Linked DNA regions of Archangium violaceum. The protein of the gene in region 1 interacts with the protein of each later gene in a pairwise test. Links are inferred from orthologs where the notes say so. Each region holds a gene or a part of one and is shown on either strand. Other genes may lie near its edges. The genes, in order: eno and rpe.

Region 1 (6,539 bases):
ACTACCAGACATTTCCGCCAGGTCTGGTCGTCGGGTGGTAGACGGGCAGGCATACGAGGTTGCAGGCACGTACTCAGAAAGGAACCAGGGCCCTTACTTTGCATCTGAAGAACTCAGAAGCCGATAGGGTGGCAGGAAACCAGGAGCGGGATGGCGGGCGTACACATCCGGGTACGTAGGCTGAGGGAGAAATCGAACCCATGCTCGACGCCTTCATCATCGAGGAAATCAAGCGCCGGGAGAGGAACCGGGAGGAGCGGGAGCGTCCCGTGCTCGAGATTCCGCTTCCGGTGCCCGAGGAGCGCCCCCGGCGCCGGTCGGAGGCCGAGGATGACGAGAAGCCCCAGCGCGGCGTCATCATCATCGACATGCTCGGCTGAGCGACCGCTCCGCTCCGTCTTCCGAGGCCCGCAGTGGACGTCCCTTCCCGGGGACGGTTCCACGCGGGCTTCGTGCTTCCTGGCACGGGTATAAGCCCGTCACTCCGGTGCTAGCAGCAGCAGGTTTCGAGGGTGGTAGAGGCTCCAGAGGGCTCCCGCGCTCGGGCCCGGGGACTCCAGCACCCCGTGCCGCCAGTCCGACGGGATGGCGTCCTCGCCATGGAATGCGCCCAGGAGCGCTCCCGCGACGGCCCCGTTCACGTCCGCGTCCCCGCCCCGGTTGACGACGTCCACCAGCCCGGCCTCGAAGCTGGGGGCGTGGAGCAATTCCCAATACGCCAGCCGGAAGGCCACCCGCACATGGTCCTGCTTCCGGAGCATGTGCAGCTCCGGCCAGTAGAGCATCGGATCATCCCGTTGCGCCGCGGCCAGGTCCTCCTTGAGGAAGGCGGTGGCGGTCGAGACCTCGTGGACGAATTCGGCCGCCGAGCGGCCCAGGGTCGCGCTGGCCACCGTGAGTCCACTCAGCGCGGCCGTGAGGAGATCCTCCTTGCGGAGCTGCTCGCCCGCGGTGAGGGCGTGTGCGATGGAGCCATTGAAGGCGGCGCACGCCAGCTGGCAGCGTGGGTCGAAGTGGGTGAGCGCGGAGTCGGCCAGCGAGGCCTGCACCCGGGCCTGGGTGTCCTCGTGGAAGAAGACGCCAATGGGCGCGGTGCGCGCGAGGCTGCCGTTGCCGGCCACGCGCCTCATGCCACGCAGCCAGACGCGGCGCCCGGCCGTCGCCTTGGGCAGGCCGGACTCGAGCATCTCGGTCAGCACCTCCTGGGTGGAATCGCTCATGCCCACGGCGTGGCCCTGCCAGGCGAGGTAGCGGCCCAGCATGTGGGTCGCGTCGTAGCTCCCCAGCTCGCGCAGGCCCACGCCCAGACAGCTCGCCATCTGCCCGCTCTCGCCCACCTGGCCCGGCCGGAGCTCGAAGGGGCCGCCGCCCTTGAGTTTGCGGTGGGGCCCCTCCACGAGCTGGGGGAAGGCGGGGGCGAAGAGGGCCCGTGTCTTCAAGGGGACACCGAGCGCATTGCCCACGGCGAGCCCCAGGAGCGCGCCCCGGCCACGCAGGTGGGGGGACAGATCGGGCTCGGGTGGGGGAGGGCGGCGGGGGGGCATGAGGTGAGCGGGGGGGCTTCGGTGGGTCGACAGTGTAGCAGTCCCACCAACGAGCAAGCTTGCGAGTGACGGGAGCGTCCTCTAGAACCGCGCGCCTATGACCGAGATCGCTCAAATCGTGGCGCGTGAAGTGCTCGACTCCCGTGGCAACCCGACCGTGGAGGCCGAGGTCTTTCTGGCGGGTGGGGCCAAGGGCCGTGCGGCGGTGCCGTCCGGAGCTTCCACCGGCGAGCACGAGGCGCTCGAGCTTCGTGACGATGACAAGAGCCGTTACCTGGGCAAGGGCGTGCGCAAGGCCGTCTCCAACATCATGGAGACGATCGCTCCCGAGCTCGTGGGCATGGACGCGGCGGACCAGTACGCCGTGGACATGCAGATGATCGAGATGGATGGCACGCCCACCAAGAGCAAGCTGGGCGCCAACTCCATCCTCGCGGTGTCCATGGCCACGGCGCGCGCGGCGGCGGATGCCTTCGGCATTCCCTTCTACCGCTATGTGGGCGGTGCCCAGGCGCGCACCCTGCCGGTGCCGCTGATGAACATCCTCAACGGCGGCGCCCACGCCGACACCCGCGTGGACGTGCAGGAGTTCATGGTGGTGCCCGCGGGCGCGTCCTCGTTCTCCGAGGGGCTGCGCTGGGGCGCGGAGATCTTCCACGCGCTGAAGAAGATCCTCAAGGGCCGCAAGCTGGCCACCGGCGTGGGCGACGAGGGCGGCTATGCCCCGGACCTGCCGGCCAACGAGGAGGCCCTCAAGCTCATCATGGAGGCCATCTCCGCGGCGGGCTTCAAGGCGGGCGAGCAGATCTTCCTCGCGCTGGACGTGGCCGCCAGCGAGTTCTTCGACAAGGGCACGAAGAAGTACCGCCTCAAGGGCGAGGGCAAGGAGTTCGACGGGTCCGGCATGCTGGACTACTACCAGCAGCTCGTGTCGCGCTACCCCATCGTCTCCATCGAGGACGGCATGGCGGAGGACGACTGGGAGGGCTGGAAGGGCCTCACCGACGCGCTCGGGAACAAGATCCAGCTCGTGGGTGACGACCTCTTCGTCACCAACGTGGAGCGCCTGGGCCGCGGCATCCAGGGCGGCGTGGCCAACTCCATCCTGGTGAAGGTGAACCAGATCGGCAGCCTCACGGAGACGTTCGAGGCGGTGCGCATGGCCCACAAGGCCGGCTACACCTCGGTGATGAGCCACCGCTCGGGCGAGACCGAGGACACCACCATCGCGGACCTGGCCGTGGCGCTCGATTGCGGACAGATCAAGACGGGTTCGGCATCGCGCTCGGACCGCATCGCCAAGTACAACCAGCTGCTGCGCATCGAGCAGGAGCTGGGCGCCGGCGCCCGTTACGGCGGCATGAAGGCCCTCAAGGGTCTGCGGGCGAAGTAGACAACGAACGAAAGAGAGGGAGAAAGAGCCGTGGCCGACAAGAAACCCCGCATCCTGGTCTCCAACGACGACGGCTATTTCTCCGAGGGCTTGCGCGCCCTCGTGGACGCGGTGAGCCCGCTGGGGGAGGTGTGGGTGGTGGCGCCGGATCGCGAGCAGAGCGCGGCCTCGCACGCCATTTCCCTGCACCGCCCCCTGCGCCTCACCGAGGTGCGTGAGCGCTGGTTCGCCGTGGACGGTACCCCGGCGGACAGCGCTTATCTGGCGCTCAACCATCTCTTGAAGGATGATCGCCCGCAGCTCATGGTGTCCGGCATCAATCACGGGGCCAATCTGGCCGACGACGTCAACTACTCGGGCACGGTGGCCGCCGCCCGCGAGTCGGCGTTGCTGGGCATCCCGTCGATTGCCTTCAGCCTGGTGTCGCGCGCGCCGTTCGACTTCCAGCACGCGGCCCGGTTCGCCCGCTCGCTGGTGGCGGCGGCGCTCGCCCAGCCCCAATTGCCCCCGCGGATGCTGCTCAGCGTCAACGTCCCCCGCGGTGAGCCCGCGGGCTATGCCATCACCCGGCTGGGCCGGCACTCGTACGGCTACAACGTGGTGGAGAAGGAGGACCCGCGCGGTCGCAAGTACTACTGGATCGGCGGCAACGAGTATGAGCACGAGGACATCCCCGGGAGTGACTGCAACGTCGTGCACCTGGAGCGCCGCATCTCGGTGACGCCGCTCAACTTCGAGCGCACCGATACCCAGGCCATGACGGCGCTGATGAGCTGGAACCTCGAGGGCTTCCCACGTTTCGATGTGGGCAGGGGAGGCGACTGAGGTTGGCGGTGGCGGGTGTCATCCAGGCGCGGCCGGCGTTGTTCCTGCTGCTCGCGTTTCTCGGTGCCACCGGCTGCGCGGTGGGGCCGACGTCCGCTGCCACCCGTCCCTCCTCCCTGGAGCTCGTCTCCGAGCCGCCGCCCCCCGTCATCCTCGGGGAACTGCGCGAGCCCCACCCCGAGCCGGAGCTCGTCTCCGTCCGGCACAAGGTGGCTCCCGGCGAGACGATGTATCGGATCTCCCGGAACTACGGCATCAGCGTTCAGGAGCTGTCCGAGGCCAACGGCATCGATGATCCGCGCACCCTGGCCGTCGGCCAGGAGTTGATCATCCCCGGCATCGAGAGGCTGGTTCCGGTGGCCACCGAATCCTCTCCCACTCCGGCGCGGGACGTGAAGTCACCCCCGTCCAGGACTCCGGCCAGGGCTCCGGTCGTCGTCACGGCTCCGTCGCGCCAGGTGCCCCGGCCCGCTTCCCAGCGAGCGCCTGCGCGCCCCGAGCCGGAGACGAAGGGGATGTTGGATTGGCCTCTGCGGGGTGTGCTGTACGCCCGTTTCGGAAAGAAGGGACGCGAGCCTCACGACGGTATCGACCTCGCCGTGCCGGTGGGTACCCCGGTGAAGACCGCCCAGGAAGGGGTGGTGCTGTACGCGGGCGAGCAGCGCGGCTACGGCCTCATCGTCATCATCCGGCACTCGGACCGGCTCATCACGCTCTACGCGCACAACCGCGACCTGCGTGTGCGCACCGGCCAGAAGGTGCGGCGCGGGCAGGTCGTCGCCACCGTGGGCGAGTCCGGCAAGACGAGTGGTCCGCAGCTCCACTTCGAGGTCCGTGTCGACGGCAAGCCGGTGGACCCCCTCGACTATCTGGGTCCGCTGCCCTCCTCGTGAGGCCCTGGTGGGCCTCGGGGCCCGGTGGCAGACCGGGCGAGCAGGTGTGCCGCGCGTGGCCTCTCTCCCCGCTCCACGTTAGGCTGTCTGGTACTAGAGTGGCGGCCCCGTGAGCCGTCTCTCGCCGCTACTCCTCGCCCTTCTGCTCGTCCCGGCTGCCCGGGCGCAGTCGTCCTCCGCGGAACCGGAGACCGCGACGCCCTCGGAGGCGGCTCCCTCACAGGTTCTCGTCGTCACCTTCCTGCCCCTGGAGTCCAACGAAGAGGCCCGGGACCAGGCGCCGGGCGTGACGGCGCTCATGGTGAGCCGGCTCGCCGAGTCTCCCCAGCTCGCGGTGTCCACCACGTCGGATCAGGCGGCCGTGCGCGTCGCGGGAGACTGCGCGGAGGACCCCTGCGACGAAGCCACTCCGGGCACCCCTGGCTCCACCAGGGCGCGCTACATCATCACCGGCCGGCTCGATGGCTTCGGCTCGCGCTACGTGCTCACGAGCAGCGTCGTGGACGCGGAGAGTGGTCGAGCCCTGCGTCGGCCTCGCATCGAGGTGTCCGCCAGGGAGGCCCTGCCTCGTGCCGCCGTGTCGATCGCGGACCAGCTCCTCGCCACGCTCGTTCCGGATGAGGAGGGGCAGGAGGCCGGGGAATCTCCGGCCGTCGCGACGAAGGATCCCGGAGCGGGCTCGTTCCTCGTCGGCCTGCGGTTCAGCAACAGCGCCATCACCAGCCTCTCCACGTTCAACCCCGGCGGCGACGTGGAGCTCGGCTTCCAGTTCCATCCCGAGTGGGTCGTCTTCGGGCAGGTGGGTTTCTCCTACGTCACCTCCACGGAAGAGGGCCGCAAGGGCGGCCTCAGCATCCTGCCCAGCGTGTTCGGCCTGCGCCACTACCACAACGTCGAGCGTCCCTTCCGACCGTACTGGGGGCTGGGGCTCGGCGTGCAGCTGTCCTTCGGTGAGTTCGGCATCTTCCGGCAGACCGGCCCGCTCCCCACCGTCATCGGCTTCGTCGGCTTCGAGTACCTCATCATCGGCCACCTCGGGCTCCAGCTCGAGGCCTCCACCAACATCGCCCAGGCCATGCTCGGTCTCACCGACGGGGGCCTCGGCAGTGGTCTCAACCTCGACCTCAACGCCGGCATCGCCTGGCACTTCTGAGCCCGGAGTCTCCCGCACATGCACTCGCGCTGGCGTGTCCTGCCGCTGCTCGCCCTCCTCGCCGCTGGTTGCGAGGAGCGTCCTTCACAGCCTGGCCCCAAGGAGCAGGCCGAGGGCTACTACGTCAAGGGCACCTCCGATTACCTCCAGGGCCGGTTCGAGGAGGCCCTGACCTCCTTCAACACCATGAAGGAGCTCTCTCCGGATGATCCCCGCCTGCCCGCGGCCATCGGAGAGGTCTACCTGTCCATGGGCCGTCTCAACGAGGCCGCTGCCCAGTTCGAGCTCGCCCTCACGCGCGACTCCAAGCGCTCCACCAACTGGAGCCGGCTCGGCTTCATCCAGGCCCAGCTCGGCAAGCTCGACGAGGCCCGGAGCGCCCTGAACAAGGCCCTCGCCCTCCACCCCAAGGACTTCAACGCGCTCGAGCAACTCGCGGAGATTCACGTGAAGCGCGGCGAGAAGGATGCCGCGGTGAAGCACTTCGTCCTCGCCGCCGAGGCCAGCCCCGATGCCAGCAAGAGCCCCCTCGTGCTGCGCGCCGTCGAGGTGCTCACGGGAGAGGGGCGCCGCGCCGAGGCCCTCCTGCTCCTGGGAGATTGGGTGGGGAAGGGCGTGCGGACCCCCGAGCTGCTCACCGCGCTCGGCGACGAGCAGGTGCGCGACGGCCAGCTCCTTCCCGCCGCCGCGTCCTACCGTGAGGCCGCCAGCAAATCGCCCAGGGATCCCAC
Region 2 (6,471 bases), 7.5 Mb from region 1 along the record:
TGCGTTGGGAGCGGGAGAACCTGAACCTGCTGTTACGGGGCTGAGACGCGATCCACCGCCTGCTGCTTTACCAATTTACCGATCGACGCCCATGTGCGGACGCTGCTTGACCCTGCCCGTGGACCGACCCAATCCTGTTTTGCCATATGCGACGCGCGAAGATTGTCTGCACCCTTGGTCCGGCCAGCCAGAGTCAGGAAATGCTGGAGGCCCTGATTGAAGCCGGGATGGACGTGGCCCGGCTCAACTTCTCTCACGGCAGCCACGAGCAGCACGCCGAGAACATCGCGAAGCTCCGGGCGGCCTCGCTGAAGGTCCGCAAGGCGGTGGGCATCCTGGGAGACCTCCAGGGCCCGAAGATCCGCACCGGCCGCTTCATCACCGGCAGCACGGAGCTGAAGCACGGCGGCGAGTTCCACATCACCACGGACGAGACCGTGAAGGGCACGGATGAGATCGTGTCCACCACGTATCCGTTCCTGGCGGCGGACGTGAACCCGGGAGACCGCATCCTGCTGGATGACGGCCTGCTGGAGCTCAAGGTCATCGAGACGGACAAGAAGCAGCTCATCCGCACGAAGGTCATCCATGGCGGTACCCTGAAGAACAACAAGGGTATCAACCTGCCGGGCGTGGCGGTGCGCGCGGACGCGCTGACGCCGAAGGACCGGGAGGACCTGGTGTTCGGCATCAAGGCGGGCGTGGACTTCATCGCCCTGTCCTTCGTGCGCCAGCCGTCGGACCTGGACATGGCGCGCTCGGCGATGGCGGAGGTGGGCCGCACGGTGCCCATCATCGCGAAGCTGGAGAAGCCGGAGGCCATCGCGCGGCTGGACGCCATCCTGGACAAGACGGACGGCGTGATGGTGGCGCGTGGCGACCTCGGCGTGGAGATTCCGCCCGAGGAGGTACCCTCGGTGCAGAAGGACATCGTGCGCCGGTGCAACATGAGGGGCCTGCCGGTCATCGTGGCCACGCAGATGCTCAACTCGATGATCGACAACCCGCGGCCCACGCGCGCCGAGGCCAGCGACGTGGCCAACGCCGTCTTCGATGGGGCGGACGCGGTGATGCTGTCGGGCGAGACGGCCAGCGGCAAGTTCCCCATCGAGTCGGTGCAGATGATGGAGCGCATCGTGCTGGCGGCCGAGTCCACCGTGCGGGCGCAGGGGCTGATGGCGCCGACGGAGTCTCCGGTGGGGCTGCCTTCGCACTTCCCGGACGTGATCGCGGCGAGCGCGTGCTACGCGGCGAAGCAGGCGGGGGCGTCGCTCATCGCGGCCTTCACGCTGTCGGGAGTGACGGCGCGGCTGCTGGCGCACTACCGGCCGCCGGTGCCCATCGTGGCCTTCAGCCCGAACCAGGAAGTGCGCCGCCGGCTGGCGCTGCTGTGGGGCGTGGTGCCGCGGGTGCTCGAGCCCATCCAGGAGACCGAGGCGATGGTGCGCCGGGTGGAAGAGGAACTGGTCTCGCGGGGTCTGGCGCGCAAGGGAGACCGGGTGGTCATCGTCTTCGGAGCGCCGGTGGGTCAGCCCGGTAAAATCAACAGCATGCGGCTGCACATCATCGGCAGCTGAAGCAGCCTCTCCCATCTCCTCCCCATCCCCTCCCTCCCCATCCCCTCCCTCTCCCTCTGGGAGAGGGTCGGGGTGAGGGTATGTCCACCCCGAGTCGGGTCCGCGGCCCACGAGTCCCCTATCCGCGAGGCTCCCGGAGGGCCCGCTTGGGAATCTCGGCCTCGACGAAGATGCGGAACAGCTCGATATCGAGCTGGCCGCTGTGGGCCTCCTTCTTGAGGATGTCGAGCGCGAGCTGGTGTGGGACGGCCTTCTTGTAGGGCCGATCGCTGGCGGTGAGGGCGTCGTAGATGTCGGCGATGGACATCATCCGGGACTGCACGGGGATGCTGTTGTCGGGGATGGCGCGAGGGTAGCCGGTGCCATCGAGCTTCTCGTGGTGCGCGTAGGCGATCTCCGGAACGCGGCGCAGGGTGCGCGTCCAGGGAATCTGCGAGAGGAAGCGGTAGGTGTGCTCGACGTGGCTCTCGATCTCCCGGCGCTCCTCCTCGGAGAGGGTGCCCTTGGCGATGGAGAGGGACTGGATCTCCCGGTCGAGCAGCAGCGAGCGCTCTTGATCGAAGGCGTCCTGGAAGCGCAGGTGCCGCAGCTCGTGGAGCCGCTCGAAGTTTCCCTGGGCGAGCACGGTGGGGCGGTTGCAGGTGAGGACGAACTCGAGCACCTCGTCCAGCTGCTTGAGCTCCTGGGCGAGCCGGGCGTCCTCCTCGGCGTCGATCTCCGTCAGGTGGTGGGTGCCGCGCAGCTTCGCGGCGGCGAGCCGGCGGCGGTAGCTCTGCAGCTGCAAATCCTTGCGGGCGAGCTGGAAGCGGGCCCGCAGCCCCTCCAGCTCGTGGGGGTAGAGCTTCTCGGCCTTGACGAGCACGGGCTCGCGCACGCCCACCTTGCCGAAGTCATGCAGCAGCGAGGCGTAGCGCAGCTCCTGGAGCTCGGTGACGCTGAAGCGCGTGTGGGCGTAGACGCCGGTGTTCACGTGCTCGAGCGCGCGAGCCATGGCCACGGTGAGGTCGGCCACGCGGCCCGAGTGACCCGCGGTGGTGGGATCTCTCGATTCGATGGCCACCACGGAGGCGGAGACGAAGCCCTCGAAGAGGCGGTTGATCTCCTCGTGGAGCAGGGCGTTCTCGATGGCGCCGGCGGCCTGGGCACCCAGGGCGAGCAGCAGCTCCTCGTCCTCGGAGTCGAAGGGGCGCCCGTTCAGCTTGTTGAGCGCCTGGATGACGCCGGTGACCTCGCCGTTGGCATCGCGCATGGGCACGCAGAGCACGCTCTGGGTGCGGTAGCCGCTGAGGGTGTCGAAGGTGCGGTTGAATCGCTCGTCGGCGTAGGCGTCCGGGAGGTTGATGACCTCGCCCGTCTGGGCCACCTGGCCGGCGATGCCGCTGCCCACGGGGAGGCGGATTTCACTCTTGGAGCCCTGGGCCACCTTGCTCCACAGCTCGTTGCGCTCGCGGTCGAGCACGAAGAGCGAGCACCGGTCCGCCTCCACCACCTTGCTGGCCTCGTAGAGAATGAGGGGCAGCAGCAGGTCCAGGTCGCGCTCGGCGCTCATGGCCTTGGTGACGTCCAGGATGGACGTGAGCTTCTTGAGGCGCCGGTTGAGGTCTGGAGGTTCGGGCGGCTGGGTCTGTGGAAGCACCGGGAATGGCTCCGTCATGGTACGGCGCGCGGCCTGGGAGGAGCCTTCTTAGCACGGGGTAGGTGCCGCCTGCCCCCCCGGGGGGCCAGCTCCTGAGGAATCAGGACATTCGAGGTTGCCTGCTCGCCTTGCGAGCGGGTACCGCCCGGGAGCGGAAGTGGCTATGTAGCCCCCATGAACCGCCGCGTCCTCGTCTCCCCCTCGTTGCTGTCCTCCGATTTCGGCCGCCTGGCCGAGGAAGTCCGGGCGGTGGAAGCCGCCGGAGCGGATTGGATCCACGTGGACGTGATGGATGGGCGCTTCGTGCCCAACATCACCCTGGGCCCGGTGGTGGTGGAGGCGATCAAGAAGGCGGCCACGCGGCCGCTGGATGTCCACCTGATGATCGTCGAGCCCGAGAAGTACGTGGAGGCCTTCGCGAAGGCGGGGGCGGACGTCCTCACGGTGCACGTGGAGGCGTGCACGCACCTGCACCGGGTGTTGCAGCAGATCCGCCACGCGGGGGCGAAGCCGGCGGTGGTGCTCAACCCGGCCACGCCGCTCTCGGCGGTGGAGGAGGTGCTGGGCGATGTGGAGATGGTGCTGCTGATGAGCGTGAACCCTGGCTTCGGGGGCCAGAGCTTCATCGCGCCCACGGTGGACAAGGTGCGGCGGCTGCGCGCCATGCTGGATGCGCGGGGGCTGTCCACGCACATCGAGGTGGACGGAGGCATCAACGCCGAGACGGCCCGGCGGGTGGTGGACGCCGGGGCGGACGTGCTGGTGGCGGGCTCGTACGTGTTCGGCTCGAAGGACTATGCCGCGGCCATCCGCTCGCTGCGCCCCTGAGCGAGCGGCCTCAGGCTCCGACGGCCACCTTCACACCCGCCATCCGAGCCACCCGGGTCATGAAGGTGTGGTCGAAGGGCTTCACCTCGTAGGCGTCGGCGCCGAGCTCGAAGCACACGTGGCGGGTGAACTGGTCCTCGACGCCACTGAGGATGATGACCTTGCACTCGCGCGTCTCGGGATCCTGCTTGAGCCGGGCGAGGAGATCTCTCCCGTCCTGATTCTGGTGGATGTCCAGGATGATGACGGCGGGCCGGTACTTCCGAGCCAGCTCCAGGACATGGTGGGACGTGGTGTCCGCCACCGAGGAGAGCCCAGAGCGACGGGCCTCCCGGGAGAGCGCGGACACGACGAGCGGCTCATCATCGGAGATGAGGACGACCGGAGAGAGCATGGGACCCCGGGGTGGCTTTGCGGTACGGGGCTTTGCCAAGCAAGCAGTGTTCCTGATGGCTCCCCCCGCAAAATGGACGGGTTACGAGCCTGGAGCCTGGGTCAATGGAGCCCCAGGGGTCCTGTAGAACCCCGGGAGGACGGCCGGAATGAAAAGCTGATCCAAGGGCGTTGACTAGGCCGGGCGGGTCGGATACATCCCCGCCCACTTCGACGGCCCGAGAGTAGTTCCGGCGAAGGACGTAGCGGTATCGGGGAGTGGCTCAGCCTGGTAGAGCACTTGGTTCGGGACCAAGGGGTCGCAGGTTCAAATCCTGTCTCCCCGACCATCTAGAAGCCCTGGAGTTTCGCGGACTTCCGCTGAAACTCCAGGGCTTTTGTTTTTCCCCGGAGCCCTCCAGCGGCAAACCAGCAGCAAGCGGAGAGGGCTCACCCCTGGCGACCATCCGGGCCGGGCGTTCGTTGCCCGTGCGTGGAGGCGGGGCTTAAACTCTGCCCGATGGCGACCAAGGAAGACATCCTCTCGGATGTGCTGCGACTCCCTCCCGAGGAGCGCGCCGAGGTTGCCCACAAGCTCCTGCTCAGCTTGGAGGAGGGGGCCGAGGACCCGGAGGCCCAGGCCGAGTGGTCCGCGGAACTGGAGCGCCGGGCCCGTGAAGTGCTCGACGGGAGCGTGAAGACGGTTCCCTGGGAGCAGGTCGAGGAGCGCATCAGTGCCCGGCTCGGTCAGCGGCGGTGAAGATTCGTCTCGAGCTCCACCCCGAGGCTGTCCGTGAGGTGGATGCGGCCGTGGACTGGTCGAAGGCCAGCGCGCGGGCCTGGGAGCCGAATTCCTTCTCGCTGAGGCCGATGATGGTGGTGGAGCGAAGCCGGCTGCCCACCTCGGCCTTCCAGACGTCCATGGCCTCCCCGAAGGTGGCTTGCGTGCGGTGCTGAGAACTTCGTGCTCTTCAACGAGAGCCGCGCCGGTGGCATCCGCAAGGTGGTTGCCCGGAACCACCAGATCCTCGGTGCGTGAACCGGGCGGTCGCCTCCGTCGTAAGGCAGGAGGTGTTGAAGCGACAGTTTCCGATCGACAAGCGGCTTGAGACGCGGCCCGCCGAGCTGGCCACGGAGTCGCCTCCTACTCCGTACGCGCGCCGGGCGGAGGTTACCGTCTTCTCGACGTCGCCCGGCAAGCTTGCCGATGCGCGGCGGCTCGGCGCCAGGCGCGCTGTCCTGTCGACGGACGCCACGGCGATGAAGGAACTCGCCGGCACCTTCGAGCTGCTCATCGCCACGGTGCCGAGGGCCTTCGACATGGGCCCCTTCATGAACGTCCTGAAGCTCGACGGCACGCTCATCAACGTGGGCGCGCTGGAGGCGCTGAAGGGCCTCGACGGCATGGCGATGGCGTTCGGACGCAAGAGCGTCGCGGGCTCGCTCATCGGTGGCGTTGCCGAGACGCAGGAGGTCATCGACTACTGCGCGGCGCGCGGCATCAAGGCGGATGTGGAGTTGGTTCGTGCCCAGGACATCAACCGTGCCTACGAGCGCATCGTGAACAAGGACGTGCGCTACCGCCTCGTCATCGACATGGCCTCGCTGAAGGCCGGCACCTGATGGCGTGCGAGGGGGGTCCACTGTCAACGACTGCTTAACAGCCCATTTGCCTCCGGGGCGTAGTCCGAGGAGGAGTCGGGGCGTACCTCTTTGAAATGGAGCAGACAATGGCGAGGATGAACGAGAGGGGAAGCTTTGCGGGGAAGGTCGCGTTCGTGACCGGCGCCGCCAATGGCATTGGCCGGGAGGCCGCGCTCGCGTTCGCCCGCGAGGGCGCGAGCGTGGTGGTGGCCGACGTCTCCGAACAGAGCAACCAGGAAACGGGGGCGCGCGAGCCGGCCTCGCCAGCAGGGGGCATGTTTGACGGCGAGCGCTCGAAGACGTCAGGAAGCCGCCCTATCTCATTCCTCGTCCCCGACCATGACTCATATGCCTGTCGGGCTTCACCCTCGAGCCGAATGGCTGTCTGCTCGCACGCACGTGGCCGGAGGCGGG

Evidence for each region.
Region 2: the proteins of eno (region 1) and rpe interact in binary tests that used the Escherichia coli proteins (3 or more experiments, as listed by UniProt). The link is inferred for Archangium violaceum from one-to-one orthologs.

Annotation. Positions count from the first base shown.
Region 1 is NZ_CP069338.1:8,438,776-8,445,314, forward strand. The notes cover bases 963-3,789. They hold eno (phosphopyruvate hydratase), read left to right. Parts: upstream 963-1,641; coding sequence 1,642-2,937; downstream 2,938-3,789. Other genes in these bases: JQX13_RS36150 (ADP-ribosylglycohydrolase family protein), read right to left, coding at 963-1,544; surE (5'/3'-nucleotidase SurE), read left to right, coding at 2,968-3,762; JQX13_RS36165 (LysM peptidoglycan-binding domain-containing M23 family metallopeptidase), read left to right, coding at 3,765-3,789. In the rest of the region: JQX13_RS36145 (hypothetical protein), read left to right, coding at 201-380; more of JQX13_RS36150, read right to left, coding at 480-962; more of JQX13_RS36165, read left to right, coding at 3,790-4,655; JQX13_RS36170 (hypothetical protein), read left to right, coding at 4,765-5,808; JQX13_RS36175 (tetratricopeptide repeat protein), read left to right, coding at 5,827-6,539. UniProt on the Escherichia coli protein: Catalyzes the reversible conversion of 2-phosphoglycerate (2-PG) into phosphoenolpyruvate (PEP). It is essential for the degradation of carbohydrates via glycolysis.
Region 2 is NZ_CP069338.1:956,847-963,317, reverse strand. The notes cover bases 2,456-5,214. They hold rpe (ribulose-phosphate 3-epimerase), read left to right. Parts: upstream 2,456-3,387; coding sequence 3,388-4,041; downstream 4,042-5,214. Other genes in these bases: JQX13_RS04140 (hypothetical protein), read left to right, coding at 5,170-5,214; JQX13_RS04145 (addiction module protein), read left to right, coding at 4,934-5,173; JQX13_RS04155 (response regulator), read right to left, coding at 4,052-4,435; JQX13_RS04165 (HD domain-containing phosphohydrolase), read right to left, coding at 2,456-3,231. In the rest of the region: JQX13_RS04175 (hypothetical protein), read left to right, coding at 1-44; pyk (pyruvate kinase), read left to right, coding at 147-1,577; more of JQX13_RS04165, read right to left, coding at 1,696-2,455; more of JQX13_RS04140, read left to right, coding at 5,215-5,370; JQX13_RS04135 (zinc-binding dehydrogenase), read left to right, coding at 5,488-6,036. UniProt on the Escherichia coli protein: Catalyzes the reversible epimerization of D-ribulose 5-phosphate to D-xylulose 5-phosphate.